Regions from separate parts of the Saccharophagus degradans 2-40 genome, predicted to be linked through region 1. Evidence: riboswitches for the same ligand, from Rfam matches in the RefSeq annotation. Region 1 holds a riboswitch; the other holds the start of a gene.

Region 1 (8,050 bases):
GCAATTGTTTGGCCTGTAGGAGCGCCTCTTTTAAAGCTCGGCTGCTATACTTTTTACTAATGCAATTTACTAGTGCAATTTATTAGTTCAATGGTGTTAAATTGTTTGCCAGTAGCTGTATCTATCACCAAGAAAATAACATCCAATATTACAATCGAAGGTAAACACTTCCCATTATGCTGCTTAGCAATCTCTACCCAAGCCTACAAAACAAAGTTGTATTTATTACCGGTGGTGCAACCGGTATAGGCGCTGTATTGGTGGAGCAGTTTGTGAAGCAAGGGGCGCAAGTGGCCTTTGTAGATATCGCCGAGCAAGAAGCCAATGCGCTTGTTGAGCGCTGTACACAAGCGCACTGGTTAGCACCGCGTTTTTACCCTTGTGATATTACCAACGTAAAAGCGCTGCAGGCAGTTATAGCGCAAGTAAAACAGGACATAGGCGCAATAAGCGTGCTGGTGAATAACGCCGGCTCTGACGAGCGCCACGACTACACCCAAGTAACTGAAGAATATTGGGATAGCCGTATGCACGTAAACCTAAAGCACAGCTTCTTCGCTATTCAAGCGTGTGTAGAGCATATGAAGGCGCTGGGTGGTGGTTCTATAATCAATTTTGGTTCTGCCAGTTGGCATCAGCGCCAAGGTGGTATGCCGGGTTACACCTCGGCCAAAGCCGGTATTGAGGGGCTAAGCCGGGGTATGGCCGATGAGTTGGGGGCGCACCGTATTCGAATTAATACTGTGGTACCAGGCTGGGTAATGACCGAACGCCAAATGCGTATGTGGGTAGACAAAGCCACGCAGCAGCAAATTGAAAATGCCCAATGTATAGATGATCACCTGCAGCCAGCGGATATTGCCGCAATGGTGTTGTTTTTAGCATCTGACGATAGCCGCCTGTGCACGGCGCAAAAATTTATTGTGGATGGCGGGGCGATTTAACCTTCAAGTAAGCCGTTTCTTGTAACTTTTGTGAATTCTGTAAAAAGCATGCCTAAATTATTCTTCTTGCGACCTGCATCATTTATATCCGCTCGATTGTGCTTGATGGCACTGCTTATTGTTGGCTTGGCTAGCTGCGGTAAAAAGGTGGACTTAAAAGACCCTAAACACTACCAAAAGGGGCCGATAAGTTTTAATTACCCCGCCAATTGGAGTATTGATCAAGAGCAGGCCGATGACGATATTCAATATATTGTTATAGAAAGCCCCGGCAGTGGTTTGTTTGTTGTACAGGCACACACCAGCGCATACGCGATGGACCTTAACGACTTCGCGGAATGGTTCTCGGAAGAAGCGGCTGCGAATATGCCCATTGTAAAGCGCAGTATCGGCGAATTTACCCCTATTGAAGCTTTACCTAGTAAAGCCCTTAAGGCGGGCATAGCCGAGGATTTTTCGATTAGCCTATTTGGCCAGCAAGTACCCCACAAAGCCGCTTACTACCTAGCCGAAGAAGGCGATCTGCACGCTTTTATCATCACCCAATACCGCGAAGATATAAGCACCGAACTCGCCCCTGGCTACAAATTAATATTCGATACCCTAAAAGTTGCGCCACTGTAATATCTCTGCGCAACTATCTGTTATCTGTCTCCTCCCGCTTTGGCCCACTTCTTGCTCTAACCCTCTTGTCAGTCTGTAAATCTTTGATCGTCATCTCCCTTTGACCGTTAAAGCAGCTTTATACGTAATTTTTGCGCCCAGTTTGGGCGCGCTTTACCCGCTTTAGGTGAGAAATCGAAAAAATCACAGATTTGGCATTCGAATTTATGCTTTATTTTGGTGCGTCTTTAGCGGTATATGCGCCAAGTTAGTCGAGAGAGAGGTCCGGTTAGCCACAATGAATAACGCCAATCAGCAAAAAGCCCACTTAGTAATCGTTGGTAACGGTATGGCCACAGGCCGATTGTTGGACGAGCTGATAAAACGCGATGCCAACGCTTACAACATAACGGTAATAGGTGACGAGCCAGAGGGCAGTTACAACCGCATTATGTTATCGCCAGTGCTCGCAGGTGAAACCGAATTGGCGACGATTATTAACAAGCCTGCTGCTTGGTATGCGCAAAACAATATTCGCTTTGTTGCGGGTGTACGCGCTAATGCAATTAACCGCCAAGCTCAAACCGTGGCATTGGCAGACGGCTCTTGTATCGCTTACGACGAACTCGTAATTGCAACCGGCTCACGCCCTGCACTTATTCCTGCAACAAATCAGCACCTTCAAAATATTTTCAGCTTTCGCACCATTGAAGACGTAAACAGTATTGCTAGCTGTGCGCAAGCAGGGCGCAAAGCCGTGGTTGTGGGCGGGGGCCTATTGGGCTTAGAGGCCGCATACGGTTTAGCGCAAAAAGGTGTGCAGGTTACCTTGGTTCATCGCAGTAAAGGTTTGCTTAATCGCCAACTCGATAGTGGTGCGGGTGAGTTTTTGCAACAGGTTATGGCCAGCAAAAATATTCAGTTTGCACTAGGTACAGAGGTGGCTGCTTTCAATAGTGATGCGCTGGGTGGGTCGGGCTTTGCAAGTGAAACCCTTAAAAGTGCAACGTTAACCAATGGCGAAACAATAGAATGTGATTTAGCAGTAATCTCAACCGGTATTACCCCAAACAAAGAATTGGGGCAAGAAGCCGGGTTGGCGTGCGGTCGCGCCATTATTGTTGATGACTATATGACTAGCTCCGATAACTGCATTAGCGCCCTTGGTGAGTGCTGCGAACACAAAGGCGAAACCTTTGGTTTGGTGGAGCCCATTTGGCATCAGTGTATTAGTTTGGCTGAAAAATTATGTTTTAAACGCAATGTGGCGTTTGTAAACCCAGTAGTCGCTACAAAATTAAAAGTATCGGGCGTACAGCTTTTTTCTGCCGGCGAGCACCTAACTGGTGACGATTGTCGAGAAATAAAAATGGTGGATGTAAAAAATAAAATCTATCGCAAAATTGTATTGCGCAATAATCGCATAGTGGGGGTGGTGTTGTTCGGAGATACGCGCAGTGGTGCCGATTATTTTGAGCTTATGCAGCAAGCCGTAGATGTAAGCAGTGTTGCCGCTTTACTCGTAATGGGCAAAGCGTTTTATGCCGAGCAATTGCAGGCTGCACAAAACCTAAATCAATGCGCTAACCAAGCTGATTTTTCTCAAGCAGACTCTTTAAATACTGCTTCAGTTACCGTTAGCAAAAACGCAAATAACGACATCGCCGCTTAGGTGTTTCTCGCACAAATTACGTTAAACCTATTGAGTTAAACCGCCGTAATGACCGTTCAAAAGTCTCAACTTGCAAACGTAATCGCTTCCGATAACCGTGCCGATATTGCAAGCAAAACCGTAAAAACCACTTGCTGCTACTGCGGCGTTGGTTGTGGGGTAGAAGCCACCGTAGAAGATAATCGCGTTACCGCTGTTAAAGGCGATGAGCTGCACCCAGCCAATTTGGGCCGCCTATGTGTGAAGGGGTCTTCGTTACACGAAACACAAAGTAACCCCAATCGTTTACTGCAACCCATGTTGCATGGCGAAGCAACAGATTGGGAAACAGCCCTAAATTACAGTGCCGATAAATTTAAAGCGATCGTTGAACAATACGGCCCAGAATCTGTAGCGTTTTATTTATCCGGCCAATTACTTACCGAAGATTACTACGTTGCCAATAAGCTAATGAAAGGGTTTGTTGGCACTGCGAATATCGATACTAACTCGCGCCTGTGTATGGCTTCGGCGGTTGTTGCCCATAAGCGCGCATTTGGTGGCGACGTGGTGCCGGGCAATTATGAAGACTTAGAAAACACCGATTTAGTTTTACTTGTAGGCTCTAATACCGCTTACGCCCACCCAATTATTTATCAGCGCATAGTGAAGGCCAAAGCAGCGCGGCCAAACATGAAAGTTGTGGTTATTGATCCGCGTCGCACGGCCACCTGTGATATTGCCGATTACCATCTCGCTATACGCCCCGGCTCGGATGCCTTTTTGTTTAATGGGTTGCTTGGTTACTTGGCTGATAATAACGCGCTAGACAGCGAATTTATTGCCAACCATAGCGAAGGTTTTGACGAAGCCTTAAGCGTTGCCAAAGCGCAGGTTGCCAGCGTAGAGCAAGCCGCAGTAATGTGCGATGTAGCAAAAAATGATTTGACTGCAGTGTATGATTTATTTGCCAAAACAACTAAAGCGGTTACGGTATTTTCGCAGGGCGTTAATCAATCTTCTTCTGGGGTAGATAAAGGCAACACGATAATTAACTGCCATTTAGCCACGGGTAAAATAGGCAAGCTAGGCGCAGCACCGTTTTCTATTACTGGGCAGCCCAATGCGATGGGTGGCCGCGAAGTGGGCGGCTTAGCTAATCAGCTTGCTGCACATATGAGTTTTGATAACCAACCCGATATAGATCGTGTGGCCAGCTTTTGGCGGGCACCCAATATGGCGCAGGGTGAAGGTTTAAAAGCGGTAGATATGTTTCAAGCCGTACACGATGGCAAAATAAAAGCCATTTGGATTATGGCGACTAACCCCGTTGTAACCATGCCGGATGCAAACTTTATTCGCGAGGCTTTAGAGAAATGCGAGCTGGTATTGGTGAGCGATTGTATAGCCAATACCGATACAGGCAAGCTGGCCGATGTGGTGTTTCCCGCAACCACATGGAGCGAGAAAAACGGTACGGTTACTAACTCTGAGCGCAGAATTTCTTTACAAAAAGGGTTTTTGCCCGCACCTGGCCAAGCAAAGCACGATTGGCAAATAATCAGCGAGTTCGCACAAAAAATCGGTTTTGAGCAGGCGTTTAATTACACGCACCCTGTAGAAATATTTCGCGAGCACGCTGCGCTTTCTGGGGTAGATAACGGTGTAGATGTTGGCACTAATACGCGCCCTGTGCGTGGTTTTGATATTTCTGGTATGCAGCACATTAGTAAGCAGGCGTATGAAAACCTGCAGCCCATTCAATGGCCCGTAAATAGCCATAAGCCAAATGGCACCGCGCGCTTGTTTGAAGACGCTAATTTTTTTACTGCCAGTGGCCGCGCTAAATTTGTACCTATTAGTGCGCGCTTCCCACAAATGCCGCCGAAAGATAACCAAGTTATTATGAACACTGGCCGTATTCGCGACCAGTGGCACACCATGACCCGCACCGGCAGCGCCGCAAAATTATTGGGCCATATCGATGAGCCATTTATCGATATTCACCCGGCAGACGCCAAGCGTTTTGGTTTAGCGCATAAAGATATTGCTGTGTTAGAAAATCGCGGCGCGCGTTATTTAGGCCGCGTAAATGTAAGCGACAGTCAGCGCGTGAGTGAAGTTTTTGTGCCAATGCATTGGAACGATAATTTTGCATCCAGCAGTCGAGCCGATGCGTTGGTAAACGCAATTACCGACCCTCTGTGTGGGCAGCCGGAATTTAAACATAGCCCCGTAGAAATTAACCCCTATAACGCGCAGTGGAGTGGATTTATAGCGAGTGAGTTACCGGTTACGCCAAACGCTGATTATTGGGTGAAAATTCCAGTCGACAAGGGATACAAGTATCGAATAGCCGACACGGTTACCCCTAGTAATTGGAGTGAGTGGTTAACGGAGCAATTTCCGTTGGTGAGTGATTGGGTAGAGCTTACCGATTCTAGCCAAGCGTTTTATCGCAAAGTAGGTTTTATTGAGGGGCGCTTGGCGGTTGTGTTGAATATTGCGCGTGGCAATGAGCAACCTATAGAAAACCGCTGGCTAGAGCAGCAATTGGGCGAGCAGTGCGATTTAAATCAGCGCTTTGCGGTACTGGCGGGTGTGGCTGGTGAGGGCGTAGAAGATGAAGGCCCGATAGTGTGCTCGTGTTTTCAAATTGGTGCCAAAGCAATTCAAACAGCGATTGAAGGCGGTTGTTGCAGCGCCGAAGCCCTAGGCGAAAAATTAAAGTGCGGCTCTAACTGCGGCTCTTGTATTCCTGAGATTAACGGTATGATACGAGCGTTTTCGCCACAGCATGCAGCGAAGCAGGCGTAGCGAAAGAAATGAGCAGTGCGAAAGAAAGAGGCAGGGCGGTAAAAAGCGAGCCTAGGAATTGCTAAACCATTTAAAGCATAAATAATTTAGCAATTCTTTCGGCTCGTAAGGACCACTGAGTTCACGAGAAATAAAAAACTGGATAAGCTACTTTTACAGCTTAAAAATTTAAAAAGCTTATTGCTTTGTCTAGCAAGGTATCTTGCTTTTTAACTATTGCACGGTAGTGATCAATCATAAATTCTGATGGATCGACAAAACAGTGCACGGTTATTTCCTCAAAATGTTTTTTGCTGCCTATATCGGCAAACATAAAAATTTTATACAACCCCTGCGTTTTATCCAAGCGCGTAGAGTGCGAATCTACATGGGTGCGCAGCACGCTGTTACCGTAGCGGTAATTTGTTTCTTGCTCGCATATCATCGTCGCATCTAATTCGTCGAAAGGTATTTGAGCGTAATCACGTGTGGGGTCAAAATGTACTTTGGTGTGTTCCACGTGATTAATTAATTTGCTTATGAGCATTATGCTGGCAATAAAGCCGAACACACTGCATAACAATAACATTGCTCTGCCTTGCTGCGATTGTGGCAACCAATCGTCTATTTTTTCCCACAGCCAAGCCAGGTCTTCTTTTAATGCTGCCACATTAATTTTAATCGTCGTCAATTTGTTAGGCCTGCGAGCATGTATTAGCTAATCACCAAAGGTGATTGATGTTAATGGTGGGGAAGAGTAGACGGAGCAGCGTCGCTTTTCCCATTCGGTAACCGTTCGACCCAATCTTAAATTACAAGTAGTTGGGCACTGGCTTTGCGTCCCCACGTTACCGCGGGTTTGCCTTTATCGTTGAGCAGGCTAAACAGCGAGCGACGATACTCAAAACAAGCCGATACAGGCTGAAATGAGGAGCAGATTGTTTAAATAAACGTCTGCTTTGTATGGGTTAAAGTATGCGTAAGTCGCGTGGTCAGGTCAACAATAAGGCTTATTGTTACAAGAATAAATCGATCTAGATAATCCCAACTTCCAAACTTCTCGCGTTTTTCTCCCTAATTATGCATGTAAATCAGCACCTTAGCTAAAAGCTCTAGATTGCGATGGTGTTTGTATAAAATACGATAATTGCTTCATTTAAAATATTATATTATATTTGTATCTCGTTCAGATAATCGCGTGAATGCCACTTGCTGCCTTTAGGTTGCTAAGTGCGTGGGCGAGTGAATAACAAATAAATAATGAGGCGAATATGAATAATTCTACAAAAGGCCTAGCCCTTTGCGCACTACTCAGTGTTACTGGCGCGGCACAAGCGCTAACCGTGGGTTTTTCTCAGGTAGGCTCCGAAAGTGGCTGGCGCACAACATTTTCTGAGTCTGTGAAAGCCGAAGCCGAACGGCGCGGCATAGACCTCAAGTTCTCCGACGCCCAACAAAAACAAGAAAACCAAATTAAAGCAATTCGCAGTTTTATAGCCCAAGGCGTAGATGCCATTGTAGTTGCGCCCGTAGTAGAAACAGGTTGGAAGCCTGTATTTATGGAAGCTAAACGCGCGCGTATTCCTATTGTAATTGTGGATCGCAATGTCGATTTAAAAAATGATTCGCTTTATGTCACCCGTATTGCGCCAGATTTTACCGAAGAAGGTAAAAAGGCCGCGAACTGGCTTATGAATGCAACAGCGGGCAAATGCAATATCGTCGAACTACAAGGTACCGTTGGGTCTAGTGCAGCCATTGGTCGCATGGAAGGCTTTAACAGTGTTATTGCCAATTACCCCGAGGCAAAAATAGTGCGCAGTCAAACTGCTGAATTTACTCGCGCTAAGGGTAAAGAGGTAATGGAAAGTATTCTAAAAGCCGAAGGTGGCGGTGAGTCTATATGCGCACTGTGGTCGCACAACGATGAAATGGCGCTAGGTGCCATTCAGGCCATTAAAGAAGCGGGTTTAAAGCCGGGTAAAGATATTCATGTGGTATCTGTGGATGCGGTTGACGATATTTTCAAAGCGCTTGCGGCTGGCGAAGTAAGCGC
Region 2 (8,050 bases), 200 kb from region 1:
CGAATGCTTATCGCATCGTTATTGGCTTGCAGAGTATCTAAATTTTCTTGAAACTGCTTAATGGCTTTATCTAATTGCGCTTTGTAACGCGCGTTATCTGGTTGAATGCCTGTTAGAATAAACGACTGCGCAATGCGTTGAGACAACATACGCTGCTGCCCGGCTTTATCTATTGCCTGCCCCATAGTTAATGCATAGCCATTACTCGCCACACATAAAAACACTGCTAAAAAAATAAAACGCATACAACCTCCAACACTCATACAATTAATTCGTTGATAAAAGTGTAGTCACAATACGTTACTTGCTAGAATTTCTTCACGCCCTACTTCCGTGCATTTTTTACGCAAAAAAGTAACTGGCTGTTGTTTTATAGGCAAAACATAGGAACTTTGGTTTAAGCAAAATATTCATCTATAAGAAAAAAACTTAAGCGCCATAAAATGCTATGGATTGCACATTTGCGGCCTAAGCAGTGGGCGATGATGGGTCAGATTAATTATTTATAAAAAATTGCGTTCTATAACGTGTGGATGCAAAGTGAACGCGTCACGGCTTAATTAGGTATTAATATTTGCAGCGCTAGCACCTACGCCTTTTCACGAGCAATAATTCTATATAAAAAGCATACCTAAAGTGTCACAAAACGATTATACTCGCCACCCCTCGCAGGCCGTCACACAAGGATACGTTGCATGCAACTCAAAAGTCGCCGAACTCTATTACTATGCACGCTAGCCGCACTGGTTACTGCTGCTGTATTTATGCCGAAAGACAAGTACCCATTTAAATCTGAGGCGAACACTTCTGCACCTACTACTAGCCAGCAATTGCGCTAACACTTCCAACGCTCTTTTGTCGTCTTAAATATCCTTCAATATAATCAAAACTGCTTAGCAGTCTCGCTCTATTCCTGTTTGCTCTATAAGCCATTATTTGTTTTACAGGCTTGGCAACTCATGTTAATTTTTTGTGACATATGTCACACTCTAAATGGCTAACCGTCGCGAAAGCGCGGCCACGCAAAGCTTCCGGTCTAAGGGTATGTAAACCATATCTACGATAGCGGGGTTGCTGGAATGCGAGACACCACTCTTTCGCGACAGTCATTTACCGGTGATACCACCACTACTGGCGCGGTCGATGGAATTATTCGAACAAAAAATTGTGGTAAATCAGCTTCAAATAGGCATGTACGTTTGCCGACTAGATAGGTCGTGGCACGAAACCGACTACCCATTGCAAGGCCTTTACATAAAAGACCAAGCAGATATCGACCACCTCGCAAAATATTGCCAATATGTGTTTATTGACGAAAAACGCAGTCGCAGCGCGCTGATACCCAAGCACACTCAAGCAATAACACAAAACCCGCCTCAACCGCTGCGAGCCGTACCAAATACTACTCCTTTTTTTATCGACCCCAAGAGTTGGCGTCAGCGCCATTGTGTTGAACACTACAGTGTAACAACCACATTAAATGCTGAATTAAAGTTAAGTGCGCCACTTATGTACTTACTAGAAGAGCAACTGGCTTATTTGATCGACAAGATAAACCGTCGCCGCCGATTTGATATTGAGCCTATAGCCGAAAGCGCCGCCGATTTAGTAGAAAGCTTAATTCGCAACCCCGATGCACTGGCCTGGCTTTGCCAAATAAAGCTCACGCGCAGACCTATTTATTTGCACATTATGCGCTTAGCTGTTTGGGGTGGCATAGTGGGCCGGCAAATGGGGCTTAATCGCTTTTCACTCGTCCACCTCACCATGACTCTAATGATGACAGGCATTGGAAAAAGCCTGATAAAACAGGAGATACTCAGCAATCACAACGTGTATAACCACACCCCCGAATACCAAGAGCATTTAACAGAAACGCTTTACTATTTAAAACAGAGCCACTTTTCTTGTGAAGATATTATTTCTACTATTCAAGCCTATTGCGAACGACACAACGGCAGCGGCTACCCCAACGCGCTAACTGGGGGTAAAATTCCATTTCTAGCACGGGTAGCTGGGCTTGTAGATACCTTCGATCTAATGGTGCACCCCTACGAAGCCAAGCAATCCATTTCACCGGGCAATGCTATTGCCCGCCTTAACAAATGCAAAGGCACACTGTTTGACCCACACTTGGTAGAAACATTCGTACAGGCCATTGGTATTTACCCTACCGGTTCGCTGGTGGAAATTAACAACGGTATTATTGGTGTTGTGGTTTCACAGTCCTATGAGAAGCGTATACAGGCCGCCATCATCCCGCTTATAAATCGCGACAAAAAACGCTTTGCTAAATTCAAAATATTCGATTTGCATCTAACAGGTTCAGATGCCATGCAAAACGATAGAATTATAATAAAACGCGGGCTTCCATTTCATTTAGCGCCCCCCAAATTAGTGGCTGCCGCACACGAGCAGTTGTTTGAAGAGAAAAAAGGCTTTTTTACGAAAATATTCGAATAACAGTAGAGACTATGTATTAAATGTAATGTTTAGTCGTCACCAATAACCAAATCACCACCCGCATCGCGCGCGCGCAGAAGCGACTGATGGGCATGTTCAACTAATTCGGAAAGATTATTCCCCATTACATTCGACACACCGGCGCTAAAACTAAGACTCACCTCAGCACCACCAAGGTCAATAAATTTCCCACCGACTATTTGACGCACCCGTTCGACAAAGGCGGTAGCTTTCGCATTGTCTAGCCCCGGCATTAACGCGTAAAACAACTCTGTACCAGCGCGAGCAAGTAAAAAACGCTCGAAAGACGATACTAAAAAGCTAGATACTTGCTCCATCACTACATCGCCAGCTTCAGGGCCGTATTCATTGATAATTTCAGACAGATCATCTAAATCGATAACCGCACAGGCTAGAGGCGTGCCACTGGCAAGCGCGCGCTCAAACATGTCATCACCTTGCACATTAAAATGCGACAGTTTATAAGCGCCGGTGTGATCATCCCTATTGGCTGAATCTTTGAGGGCCTCAAACATTTCCATAAAATCCATATTGTGAGAAACGCGGCAGAAAAATTCTTCGTGATTAAACGGTTTGCGCAAAAAATCATTAGCGCCATTTTTGATGAATTTTGCAGAGAGCGTGCCGTCGGTTTCCGACGACAAGCCAATCATAATGAGATCCGACTTATCGTATTTACGGCGCATATGCTGCACTAACTCAAAGCCATCCATGCGCGGCATATTAAAATCGGTAATAATCATTTTAATATCGGGGTTATCTATAAATACACGTATAGCTTCAGCACCATCGTCTGCGTCATACACTTCAAATAAATGTAAGCGCAGCAAACCCACTACAAAATTACGCGCTGTGGCGGAGTCATCCACCACCATCACTTTTATTTTTTGATTTTTAACGAGGCGAGCCAACACCCCCAGTGCATACTGGTAAGAGTAGCGCCCCTCCTTGGTAACGTAATCGACAATCCCTTTCGCCAACAACTGTTCTCGCCGCTCCGTATCGAAGCTGCCGGTGAGCACAATAGTTGGAATGTGATTATTTAAAACGTAATCCACCACTTCGCCATCTGGCGCATCGGGTAAACTTAAATCCACTAAAGCGGCGAAAATTGATTCAGCTTCACTTTCTAGTAGTGCCTTGGTCTCGGCTAAGGTGGTAGTGTAAACCGGCTTAAACTGCGGGAAGCCCGCCATAACGTGATTGATAATTTTTCTTACAATCGGGCTATCTTCTACAACTAAAATTCTATGCATTGGGCCATCCTGCGCACGCTGGGCGTAGCGACTCAAATTAGGGCTATTTATTGAGTGTAGACAAGGATTTAGGCCCGTGGGAGCCAATAACGAGAATGCAAAGGGAGAGAATGGGGCGTTTCACACTAAAACCGTTCAATAGCGACGCTAATTGAACGGTTTGATATGGGGGGGGTTAGCGTGCCAACGGCTTAAGTAGCTCTTCGGGTGGCTGCTCACAGGGTATTTTGCGACCAAGCAACTCTTGGATAGGCTCTAAACGCAATGCATCGTCTTCGCAGGCCAAGCTTACCGATACACCCTCTTTACCTGCACGACCTGTACGGCCAATGCGGTGTACGTAATCTTCAGGCTCTTCGGGCAAGGTGTAGTTTACAACGTGTGATATACCATCAATATGAATACCGCGCCCCGCCACATCGGTGGCCACCAATGCTGTCAGCTTACCGGTACGGAAGTCCTCTAAGGTGCGAATACGCTTGTTTTGCGCGATTTCGCCCGACAACAAACCAACCCGAAAACCACGGCGCTGTAGCTTGTGGTGTAAATCGCGGCACTGATCGCGGCGATTGGCAAAAATCATTATGTTTTCTACATCCGGCTCGCGCATTAAGTTGCCAAGCACGGTAAATTTCTCTTCGCTAGAAACCAAGTACACCACTTGTTTCACTCGATCTGCCGCCACATTTTCATCTTCAATAGAAACGGTTACCGGCTCGTGCATCCACTGCTCGCTTAAACGCAGCACATCTTCAGAGAAGGTGGCAGAAAACAGCAGTGTTTGACGGTGAGTTGAAGGCGGGGTCATACGCACTATGCGCTTAACCTGTGGAATAAAGCCCATATCCAGCATGCGGTCGGCTTCGTCGATTACAAGCACTTCCACTTGATCTAAATACACAGCCCGCTTTTCACAAAAGTCCAATAACCGACCCGGTGTAGCAACCAGAATATCAATGTGCTCAGCCTGCAGCTTTTGCAGCTGCTTAGCGTAATCCACTCCACCTACCAATATATGTACTTTTAAATCTGTATGTTTAACTAAATTCTCGGCATCTTTAGCAATTTGCATGGCCAACTCGCGTGTTGGTGCAATCACTAGTGAGCGCGCTTCACCCGCGTAGCGCTCTTCTTCGATGGGGGTACCCAGAAGATCTTCGATAAGCGCTATTAAAAAAGCTGCGGTTTTACCCGTCCCCGTTTGGGCCTTACCTAACACATCGTGGCCGCGCAATGTAAAAGGCAAAGACTTCGCCTGAATGGCGGAACACTCGGTGAACTTTAAATCTGACAATGCACGCATTACCAGCGGCGACAGGTTGAGTTCTTCGAAGGACAAGTTGTTTTTATGCATATATAGGCTTATTGGTTAAGGCAATTAAGGAGCTTAGCCGCGCATTGTACAGTTATTCGCCTTGCATTGCTCTAAAAGGCGTAAATCAAGCATTTAGTGTATTTTGCCTTCGTGAATTATAGCCTTCAAGCTGGTATGATCTCACGCCTTAGTCAGCAGCAAAAACTCGCGCTTTAAAATGAATTTAATGCGTTAATTAAACTGTCAGCTGCCGGGCTTACCATGCTTCCTTTTTTGATCGTCTCCCACTTAGGATAAGGGTTGGGTTTACATGCATAATAGAAAAATTTCCGTCATTGGATTGGGCTACGTAGGCCTACCTGTTGCCGTGGCTTTTGGTAAATCCCAACAGACCATTGGCTTTGATATAAACCAAGGCCGCGTAGAAGAGCTACAAAAGGGAACTGACCGCACCTTAGAGGTCACCAGCGAAGAACTCGCCCAAACAGACATACTGTTTACGTGCACCCCTGCCGACCTGCAAAAAGCCGATTTTCACATTGTAGCGGTACCTACCCCCATCAACGATTCCAAACAACCCGACCTTCGCCCTCTCATAGGCGCTTCCAAAACTTTGGGGCCGCAATTGAAAAAAGGCGATATTGTTGTATATGAATCCACGGTATACCCTGGGGCCACCGAAGAAGATTGCGTACCCGTATTAGAAGCCGAATCTGGCCTTAAGTGCGGCGTCGACTTTTTTGTGGGCTACTCGCCAGAGCGTATCAACCCAGGCGACAAAGAGCACACCTTCACCAAAATCACCAAAGTGGTTTCTGGCCAAACACCTGAAGTATTAGAGATTGTTGCCGCGGTATACGGCAGTGTTGTAACCGCAGGCGTACACAAAGCAACAAGCATCAAAGTTGCCGAAGCCGCGAAGGTTATCGAAAACACTCAGCGCGACCTCAATATCGCCCTTATGAACGAGCTATCAGTTATCTTTAACCGCATGGATATCGATACCATCGACGTGCTCGAAGCCGCTGGCACCAAGTGGAACTTCTTACCTTTCCGCCCAGGCTTGGTTGGCGGCCACTGTATTGGTGTAGACCCTTACTACCTCACGCACAAAGCCGAGCGCATGGGCTACAACCCCGAAGTTATTTTGGCTGGTCGTCGCATTAACGATTCCATGGGTGCCTATGTGGTGCAGCAGGTAATTCGCCAGCTAGCGCAAGCAGACAAGCCTATAAAAGGCGCCAAGGTTGCTGTTATGGGCCTAACCTTTAAAGAAGATTGCCCAGACCTGCGCAACTCTCGCGTTATTGACGTAATTAAAGAATGCCAAACCTGGGGCATAGAGCCGTTAGTGCACGACCCCATGGCTGACCCCGCCGAAGCACAGCACGAATACGGTGTACAGCTTGTAGGCGACGACGCAATTAAAAACGTAGATGCACTTATTTTTACCGTGGCGCACAAGCATTACAAGCAGTGGAGCACCGAGCAAATTATTGCTCGCCTAGCACCGGAAGGCTCTGTATTTGACGTTAAAGGAATGCTAAACCGCGAAGCGTTTGCCCAAGCCGGCACCACACTCTGGAGAATGTAAAACATGAAAGTATTGGTTACCGGCGCAGCCGGCTTTATTGGCTACCACTTAAGCGAACGCCTCCTGGCCCGTGGCGACACCGTTGTAGGTATCGACAACATTAACGATTACTACGACCCCAACATTAAACTCGCGCGCCTCGAGCGCTTAAATAAGCACGAAGCGTTTGAGTTCCAAAAGCTCGACTTGGCCGATCGCGGCGGCATGGAAACCTTGTTTAGCAACCACCAGTTTGATCGCGTAGTGAACTTAGCGGCGCAAGCCGGTGTGCGTTACTCTATCGAAAACCCACACGCCTATGTCGATTCCAACATAGTGGGCTTTTTGAATATACTGGAAGGCTGTCGCCACACCAACGTACCACACCTAAGCTATGCATCTTCAAGCTCTGTATATGGCGCCAATACGTTGCAGCCATTCTCTGAGCACCACAACGTGGACCACCCAGTTGCGCTTTACGCAGCAAGTAAAAAAGCCAACGAACTTATGGCGCACTCGTACAGCAGCCTTTATAAGTTACCTACCACAGGCCTGCGCTTCTTTACCGTTTACGGCCCTTGGGGTCGCCCAGATATGGCGCTATTTTTGTTTACCAAAGGCATTTTGGAAGGTAAGCCAATTAATATTTTCAATAATGGCGAAATGTACCGTGACTTCACCTACATTGATGACATTATTGAAGGCGTTGTGCGGGTTACCAATAAAATTGCTGAGCCCAACCCGCTGTGGACCGGCGACAAGCCAGACCCAGCAACTAGTTATGCGCCATTTAAGGTGTATAACATTGGCAACAACAACCCCGTTAAATTAATGGATTTTGTTGAAGCCATTGAAAACGAGCTAGGCATAAAAGCCATCAAAAACATGATGCCGATGCAAGCCGGTGATGTTCCAGGCACCAGCGCCGACGTACAATCGTTAATGGATGATGTGGGCTTCAAGCCAGAAATCACCGTTCAACAAGGCATTAAGCAGTTTGTTGGCTGGTATAAAGAATATTTTAAAGTATAAACACGGCAGTAAGCTCAACCCCCGAGCGGTAAAAGGCTCGGGAGTATCACAAATATCCACTTTTACGCTCACAATATTCAAACAGTTGTTTTAATTTAATGACAATCGGCGCTATTATCCACCTAGGAACCAAGACCTTGGCCTATAGTAATGGCTGCCACACAAAAATAATTTGGGAGACTTCGGAATGAGCAACACCCAACGCTTACCCCTTAAACCTTTAGCTATGGCAATAACCCTAGCTGCGGGCACTTACGCAACCACCAGTTTTGCCCAAGCCCCAAGTGAAGGCGGCACGAAACGCCTTGAAGAAGTATTGGTAACCGCGCAAAAACGCATTGAATCCATACAAGATGTACCTTTGTCTGTTACCGCGGTAAGCGGCGACAA

Evidence for each region. A riboswitch is a leader RNA that binds a small molecule or an ion and turns the genes downstream of it on or off. The one in region 1 is predicted to bind cyclic di-GMP.
Region 2: linked by a shared signal. The riboswitch ahead of SDE_RS03330 (HD-GYP domain-containing protein) and the one ahead of SDE_RS04060 (hypothetical protein) in region 1 are both predicted to bind cyclic di-GMP.

The regions. Positions count from the first base shown of each region.
Region 1 covers NC_007912.1:982,570-990,619, forward strand. The annotation lists gene SDE_RS04040 (SDR family NAD(P)-dependent oxidoreductase) at 177-944, shown strand; gene SDE_RS04045 (hypothetical protein) at 975-1,568, shown strand; gene SDE_RS04050 (NAD(P)/FAD-dependent oxidoreductase) at 1,846-3,219, shown strand; gene SDE_RS04055 (nitrate reductase) at 3,268-6,015, shown strand; gene SDE_RS04060 (hypothetical protein) at 6,176-6,685, opposite strand; cyclic di-GMP riboswitch class I at 6,779-6,868, opposite strand; gene SDE_RS04065 (ABC transporter substrate-binding protein) at 7,266-8,050, shown strand, end outside.
Region 2 covers NC_007912.1:780,430-788,479, reverse strand. The annotation lists gene SDE_RS03335 (type IV pili methyl-accepting chemotaxis transducer N-terminal domain-containing protein) at 1-245, opposite strand, end outside; gene SDE_RS22830 (hypothetical protein) at 696-839, shown strand; cyclic di-GMP riboswitch class I at 986-1,079, shown strand; gene SDE_RS03330 (HD-GYP domain-containing protein) at 1,144-2,463, shown strand; gene SDE_RS03325 (response regulator) at 2,493-3,740, opposite strand; gene rhlB (ATP-dependent RNA helicase RhlB) at 3,916-5,094, opposite strand; gene SDE_RS03315 (nucleotide sugar dehydrogenase) at 5,366-6,649, shown strand; gene SDE_RS03310 (NAD-dependent epimerase) at 6,653-7,660, shown strand; gene SDE_RS22185 (TonB-dependent receptor plug domain-containing protein) at 7,848-8,050, shown strand, end outside.